DNA from 3 places in the Clostridium kluyveri DSM 555 genome. Region 2 is predicted to be linked to each of the others. Evidence: riboswitches for the same ligand, from Rfam matches in the RefSeq annotation. Region 2 holds a riboswitch; each other region holds the start of a gene.
What was found. Region 2 has a riboswitch for glycine ahead of CKL_RS17165 (amino acid permease). Riboswitches for the same ligand answer to the same signal wherever they lie in the genome.
Positions count from the first base shown of each region.

Region 1: it holds a riboswitch for glycine, as region 2 does, so the genes downstream of both, gcvT (glycine cleavage system aminomethyltransferase GcvT) here and CKL_RS17165 (amino acid permease) in region 2, are expected to answer to the same signal.
Region 3: it holds a riboswitch for glycine, as region 2 does, so the genes downstream of both, CKL_RS03810 (ACT domain-containing protein) here and CKL_RS17165 (amino acid permease) in region 2, are expected to answer to the same signal.

Region 1 covers NC_009706.1:1,876,095-1,878,374, reverse strand. The annotation lists gene CKL_RS08720 (EAL domain-containing protein) at 1-546, shown strand, start outside; glycine riboswitch at 700-789, shown strand; gene gcvT (glycine cleavage system aminomethyltransferase GcvT) at 912-2,000, shown strand; gene gcvH (glycine cleavage system protein GcvH) at 2,013-2,280, shown strand, end outside.
Region 2 covers NC_009706.1:3,572,776-3,575,055, reverse strand. The annotation lists gene tyrS (tyrosine--tRNA ligase) at 1-143, opposite strand, end outside; glycine riboswitch at 660-746, shown strand; gene CKL_RS17165 (amino acid permease) at 1,039-2,280, shown strand, end outside.
Region 3 covers NC_009706.1:768,805-771,084, reverse strand. The annotation lists gene CKL_RS03815 (quaternary amine ABC transporter ATP-binding protein) at 1-974, opposite strand, end outside; glycine riboswitch at 1,209-1,300, shown strand; gene CKL_RS03810 (ACT domain-containing protein) at 1,437-1,706, shown strand; gene CKL_RS03805 (PFL family protein) at 1,725-2,280, shown strand, end outside.

The sequences.
Region 1 (2,280 bases), 1.7 Mb from region 2:
TTGGTTCAGGGATATTTTTTTTCAAAGCCTGAATTTATAAATAATAATATGATTAAAAAGGTTAATGATAAGATTGAAAATGCAGTAAATAGTTATAAAGAGCATATGATTTTAAAGGCCAGAAGAGACAGGCTCTATAGGTATAAAATTGACAAGTTTTTAAGTAAGTTTGTTAAAGAACTTAGAGTAAATCCTGTGAATAACTTTGATAATTTAATTTTAGAGTTTATAGACAAATATAAAAATCTAGATATTGAGTGTGCTTATATTCTTGATGAGACTGGAATTCAAATTACCGATACCATTTTTTCCAAAGAAAAAAGTGGTATCCACCCTGATGGTATTGTATTTTCTCCTGCAGTAAAGGGAGAAGATAATTCCCTAAAGAGATACTATTATGAGCTTATGAATTCTAAAATTGACAATTATTTTTCAGAACCCTATATATCCTATGCTACGGGAGAAATTTGTATAACATTATCTAGAATTTTTACGCATAATAATTATAAAAAATACATATTATGTATAGATATTGCTAAAGGTTAAAAATTATATGAATTTCACAATAATTTTATATATTAATTTTTTTATTGCAAATAATGAGGGGTAAAGTTTAAGGAATTAATACAAGTTTTGGTGTTTTTGTTGACACTGTAAAAAGGCTATGCTAATATTTTATTAATAAAAATTAATACTCGAATGATAAATTTAGGAGAGACTGCCAGAAATATGGCGGCACCGAAGGGGAAGCTGCAGTAAACTCTCAGGTAAAAGGACTGAATTTTGACGAAACTCTGGAAAGTAGCAATACACCGAAGAAGCTAAAATCTTTCAGGTATAAAAGACAGAGCGCATAAATAAATAGGTTGTTTATTTATGTGCTTTTTTATTATTGAAAAGGGGATGGAGCAATGGAAAAGAAGACACCACTTTATGAAAAGCATCTAAAATATAAAGGGAAGATGGTTCCTTTTGCAGGCTATCTGCTTCCAGTTCAATATGAAGGGGGAGTAATAGCAGAGCATATGGCAGTACGGAAAGTCTGTGGATTATTTGATGTATCTCATATGGGAGAAATTACTTGCAGAGGAGAAGATGCATTAAAAAATCTTAATCATTTGCTTACCAATAATTTTGAAGGAATGTATGATGGCCAGGCAAGATATAGCCCTATGTGCAATGAAAAAGGCGGCGTAGTGGATGATATGATTGTATATAAAGTAAAGGACAATGATTATTTGATTGTGGTCAATGCCGCAAATAAAGATAAGGATTACAGCTGGATGAAATCTCATGGTGAGGGGAATGTAGTATTTGAGGATATTTCAGAGGATGTGGCGCAAATTGCACTACAGGGACCTTCCTCATTTTCAGTTATAAGCAATGTGGTAAAATCAGATGAAATACCCAAGAAATATTACAGCGGCATATTTAACTGTACTTTAGAAGGGGCAAAGTGCATGATTTCAAAAACAGGATATACCGGAGAAGATGGCTATGAAATATATATGGAATCTGACAAAGCACCTAGGATATGGGAGGCTCTTTTAGAAGCAGGTAAGGAAGAGGGATTGATTCCCTGTGGTTTAGGTGCCAGAGATACACTTAGACTGGAAGCTTCCATGCCTTTGTATGGACATGAGATGAATGATGAAATAACGCCTATAGAAGCGGGTCTTGGCATGTTTATTAAAATGGATAAAAAGGACTTTATAGGTAAGAAAGCCTTAGAGCAGAATCAGCCTATACAAAAAAAGAGGGTAGGATTAAAAGTTACAGGGAGAGGCATTATAAGGGAGAATATGGAGGTTTATTCAGGAGATTATAATATTGGAATTACCACATCTGGAACTCACTGTCCATATATTGGTTATCCTGCAGCTATGGCACTGCTTTCCTCAGATTACAGTAAGCTGGGAACAAAAGTAACAGTAATTGCAAGAAGAAAAAAAATAGAAGCAGAGGTAGTAGAGCTGCCATTTTATAAAAAAAGTAAATAGGAGGAATAAAACATGAATTTTCCAAAGGAACTTATGTACACTGAATCGCATGAATGGGTAAAAATAGAAGGAGATAAGGCTTTGGTGGGACTAACTGATTATGCTCAAAGTGAACTTGGGGATCTGGTATTTGTAAATCTTCCAGAGGAAGGTGATGAAGTTACCGCAGGGGAAGTATTTTTAGATGTGGAATCTGTTAAGGCGGCATCGGATGTATATGCACCATTAGGTGGTGTGATAGAAGAAGTTAATGAAGAGCTTTTGGACAGACCGGGATGGA
Region 2 (2,280 bases):
GCACTTGGATCCAGTCCCAATTTGATAATCAGGGGCCGATTGTTTTGAATGAATTCCGTCAGCTTGTTTCGTAGTTCATCCTCATCTACCAGTATGCTAACGCCCTTTGCTATAATACGCAGTTGTTCCTCGACAGTTTTCATTTTCATCTCTCCTTGAATATTAAATATTCATTCTAAAGCGAGGCGGTTAATCTGCATTATGTCTTTGGACATGGTATGCAATTTTCAACGCACGATTTTTGAAAGAAAATAGTGAAATCACATCACAAATGTGGTCTACAATTACCGGCACTACTACTTTATGCCTAATTCCTTTTTTTATATTAGTAATTAAAATAATAATGCCAGATTCGCTTATGTTATTTAAACTTACAAATCATGGTAATATTGTCTTTAAATTTTGGTGTACGGTTGTAATCTAAGGACTAAAAGCCCTTATCTAACGATATAGGCTTTTTTTACATTCAAGGTTTTAGAGATGAGGAGGCTATATACACTCAAAAATGAAGAAATCATTGCAATTTTATTAAAAATATATTAATATATAACGGTAAATTGAATATTTCAGATGAAAATAGTGGGAGAGTTATGGCAATAGCCATTCACCGAAGAAGTAAATCTTTCAGGTACCTATTTAATTTAGAGATGACCGCTATTGGATGAATCCTTGGAGAGACTCTTAATGAGCACCGAAGGAGAAAGTCGAAGGGCGAAACTCTCAGGTAAAAGGACAGGGAAAAGGTAGCATGTCTTATAATGGTAATACATAATTGATTACTTCATTCAAAGCTTATCTATTCCCATTTGTATCTCTAATCAAAAAATATTTACATAGCAAAAGGCATCTTTGGGAGATGCCTTTTGCTAAAATGGAGGGATAAAATGGAGCAATTCACAAAGGAACATTATTAGTTTAATCACATTAAGTACTGTATTAGTGATATCATATTTTGTAATGATTTCTTATGACAGTGCTCGTATCAATAATATTTTAAAATGAATTTTAAAACAGCAGTATTAGAAAGGCGGAATATATATGTCAGAAAATGAAAACTTATCACGAGGATTAAAAAATCGGCATGTTCAACTACTTGCAATTGGAGGTGCAATTGGTACCGGATTATTCCTTGGTTCAGGCAGATCAATTCATTTGGCAGGGCCATCTATTTTATTTGCATATACCATAACAGGGGTAGTTTGTTTTCTTATCATGCGTGCTCTTGGGGAATTATTGCTCTCTAATTTAAACTATCATTCTTTTGTAGACTTTGTACAGGAGTATATGGGAAATGGAGCAGCATTTATTACTGGATGGACTTATTGGTTTTGTTGGATCTCACTTGCTATGGCTGATTTAACTGCATCAGGACTTTATATACAATATTGGCTGCCTAATATAGCTCAATGGGTTCCGAGTCTTGTAGTTCTTATAATTTTATTAATTATGAACCTCACTACAGTAAAGTTGTTCGGGGAAATGGAATTCTGGTTTGCTTTAATTAAAATTGTTGCAATTTTAGCACTAATTATAATTGGTACATTTATGATTATTAAAGGATTTTCTACAAATGTTGGCGCATCTAGCTTTACGAATCTTTGGAATCACGGAGGATGGTTTCCAAATGGGACAAGTGGTTTTATTCTTTCCTTTCAAATGGTCGTATTTGCTTTTACAGGAATTGAATTGGTTGGCTTGACAGCGGGTGAAACTGAAAATCCAGAGTATGTCATTCCAAAGGCTATTAACAATATTCCAATTAGAATTATTATTTTTTACATTGGAGCACTTACTGTTATTATGAGTATATACCCTTGGAATTCAATTAATGCAGATAAAAGTCCATTTGTACAGGTATTTGCAGCAGTGGGAATCGCAGCAGCAGCAAGTATTGTAAATTTTGTTGTGTTAACGTCAGCGGCATCTGCTTGCAATAGCGGAATATTTAGTACAAGCCGTATGGTCTATTCTCTTGCTAAAGAAAATAATGCCCCTAATTCAATGAAAAGGTTAACTTCTAATAAAGTACCTTCTAATGCTTTGATGTTTTCAGCAGCTGTTATTTTAATTTCAGTTATTTTAAGCTATATTATGCCAGAAGGAGTATTTGTGCTTATTACAAGTATATCAACATTTTGTTTCATCTTCATTTGGGGAATTATGGTGGTCTGTCATTTAAAATATCGTAAAACTAATCCTAAACTTGCTTCAAAAAGCAAATTTAAAATGCCGCTTTATCCAATTACTAATTACATAGTTTTGGCATTTATTGTTTTTGTC
Region 3 (2,280 bases), 1.2 Mb from region 2:
GTATCGTCTATCCTTACTATTCCCTTTAATTTTCTATACTTATCTGTTACATAAATACTGGATATGCCTTCATCTTTCATAAGTCTTGCTGCTGATTTAGGGCCATCTTTAGAAAGAATTATTGCCTTGGATTTTTCCATTATAGCCGATGCAGTGATTATTTTGGTTCTATCCACATCCTGTACAAACCTCTTCACATACTTGTTAGCAGGATGGGTCAATATATTTTCTGATGTACCAATTTGCTCTATACTTCCGTCCTTCATTATGGCAATTCTATCACCTAATCTCAGTGCCTCGTCCAAATCATGAGTTATAAATATCACAGTTTTATGCATTCTTGATTGCAACTGCAGCATCTCTTCTTGCATCTCTTTGCGTATCAACGGATCTAACGCACTAAATGCTTCATCCATTAACAGTATACCTGCATCTGTTGCTAAAGCTCTAGCAAGTCCAACTCTCTGTTTCATACCTCCGCTCAATTCATCAGGCATACTTTCCTCATATCCTTTTAATCCCACCAATTCTAAAGCCTTATATGCCTTCTCTTTCCTCACTTTTAAGTCAATTCCCTGTATTTCCAATCCATATTCTACATTACTGCATATGGTTCTATGGGGAAAAAGAGCGAAATTTTGAAATACCATGGCTATTTTTTTTCGCCTGATTTCACGAAGCTTATCTTCACTGCATTTTAATATGTCTTCTCCATCAATTAATACCATGCCACTTGTCGCATCTATTAATCTATTCAGGCATCTTATTAAAGTAGACTTACCACTTCCTGATAGACCCATAATTACAAAAAATTCACCTTCGTTTACTTGAAAACTAGCATTATTTACTCCTACAGAATTTCCTGTCTTATTATGTATTTCATTTTTTGTCATTCCTTTTTCTAAAAGTGAAATTACCCTCTTAGGATTTTTCCCGAAAATCTTATATACATTTTTTACTTCTATTTGTGACATAATATTCTCCCTATCCAATTTAGAATGATAATCAAAATCTTCTAAACTAACAACTTTAAATATATTTAAAAGTTGTAACTAAAGATCGCTTTATTCTAACATATACCTTGTCTTTTTGTCAACATTCTGTCAATTTACAATTGATTTGAATTGACTGTTTAAACGTGTTATAATCATTTTATCAATTTAATAAGAACGGATGAAGATAATGGGAGTAATTTGTAAACCGTTATTGGACGAACCTCTGGAGAGACTCTTTAAGAGCACCGAAGGGGAAAGCCAAAATTTTGGTGAAACTCTCAGGTAAAAAGGACAGGGGATTTCATGTTTTAAGTTTCTGTCTGTCTTTTATAGACATACACTTAAAATCTGTTTTCCAGAGACTAATTTTATTTTTAGTCTCATTTTATTTTTTCTGGGTAAATTATTAACAATACAATAACTATTAAGGAGATGTAAATAATGAAAGCATTCATAACTGTAATTGGCGAGGATAAAACAGGTATTATCTATAATGTAACTTCTGTTTTATATGAAAATAATATAAATATCTTAGACATAAACCAAACTCTCATAAAAGATTACTTTACCATGGTAATGCTTGTAGACCTATCCCAAATGAACATAACTTTTAGTAATTTAAAAACTGCTCTTGAAGATAAGGCAAAAAAAATTGATGTGGTTATCAAAATTCAACGAGAAGATATATTTACTTCTATGCATGAAATTTAAACTGAGGAGTTGGATAAAATGATCAATACTAAAAATATATTAGAAACAATTAATATGATCCATAGAGAAAATTTAGATATAAGAACTATAACCATGGGAATATCCCTTTTAGATTGTATAGATAGCGATGGTAAAAAAGCACGTACAAAAATATATGATAAAATAACTACCTGCGCTGAAAATCTAGTTAAAACTGCCCAGGAAATCGAAGTGGAATACGGTATTCCAATAATAAATAAAAGAATATCTGTAACTCCTATTTCCCTTATTGCACAGGCAAGTTCCGATACAGATTATATAGAATATGCAAAAATTTTAGATAAGGCAACCCAAACACTGGGTATTGATTTCATTGGAGGCTTTTCATGTCTTGTACATAAAGGCTATTCTAAAGGCGACAAGATATTAATTAAATCCCTTCCAGAAGCACTATCTGTTACTGAAAAAGTATGTTCTTCTGTAAATGTAGCTACTACAAAAGCAGGAATAAATATGGATGCTGTAAGGGATATGGGACGTATAATAAAACAAACTGCCTATCTTACACGAGAAAAGGAAAGCATAGGATGTGCTA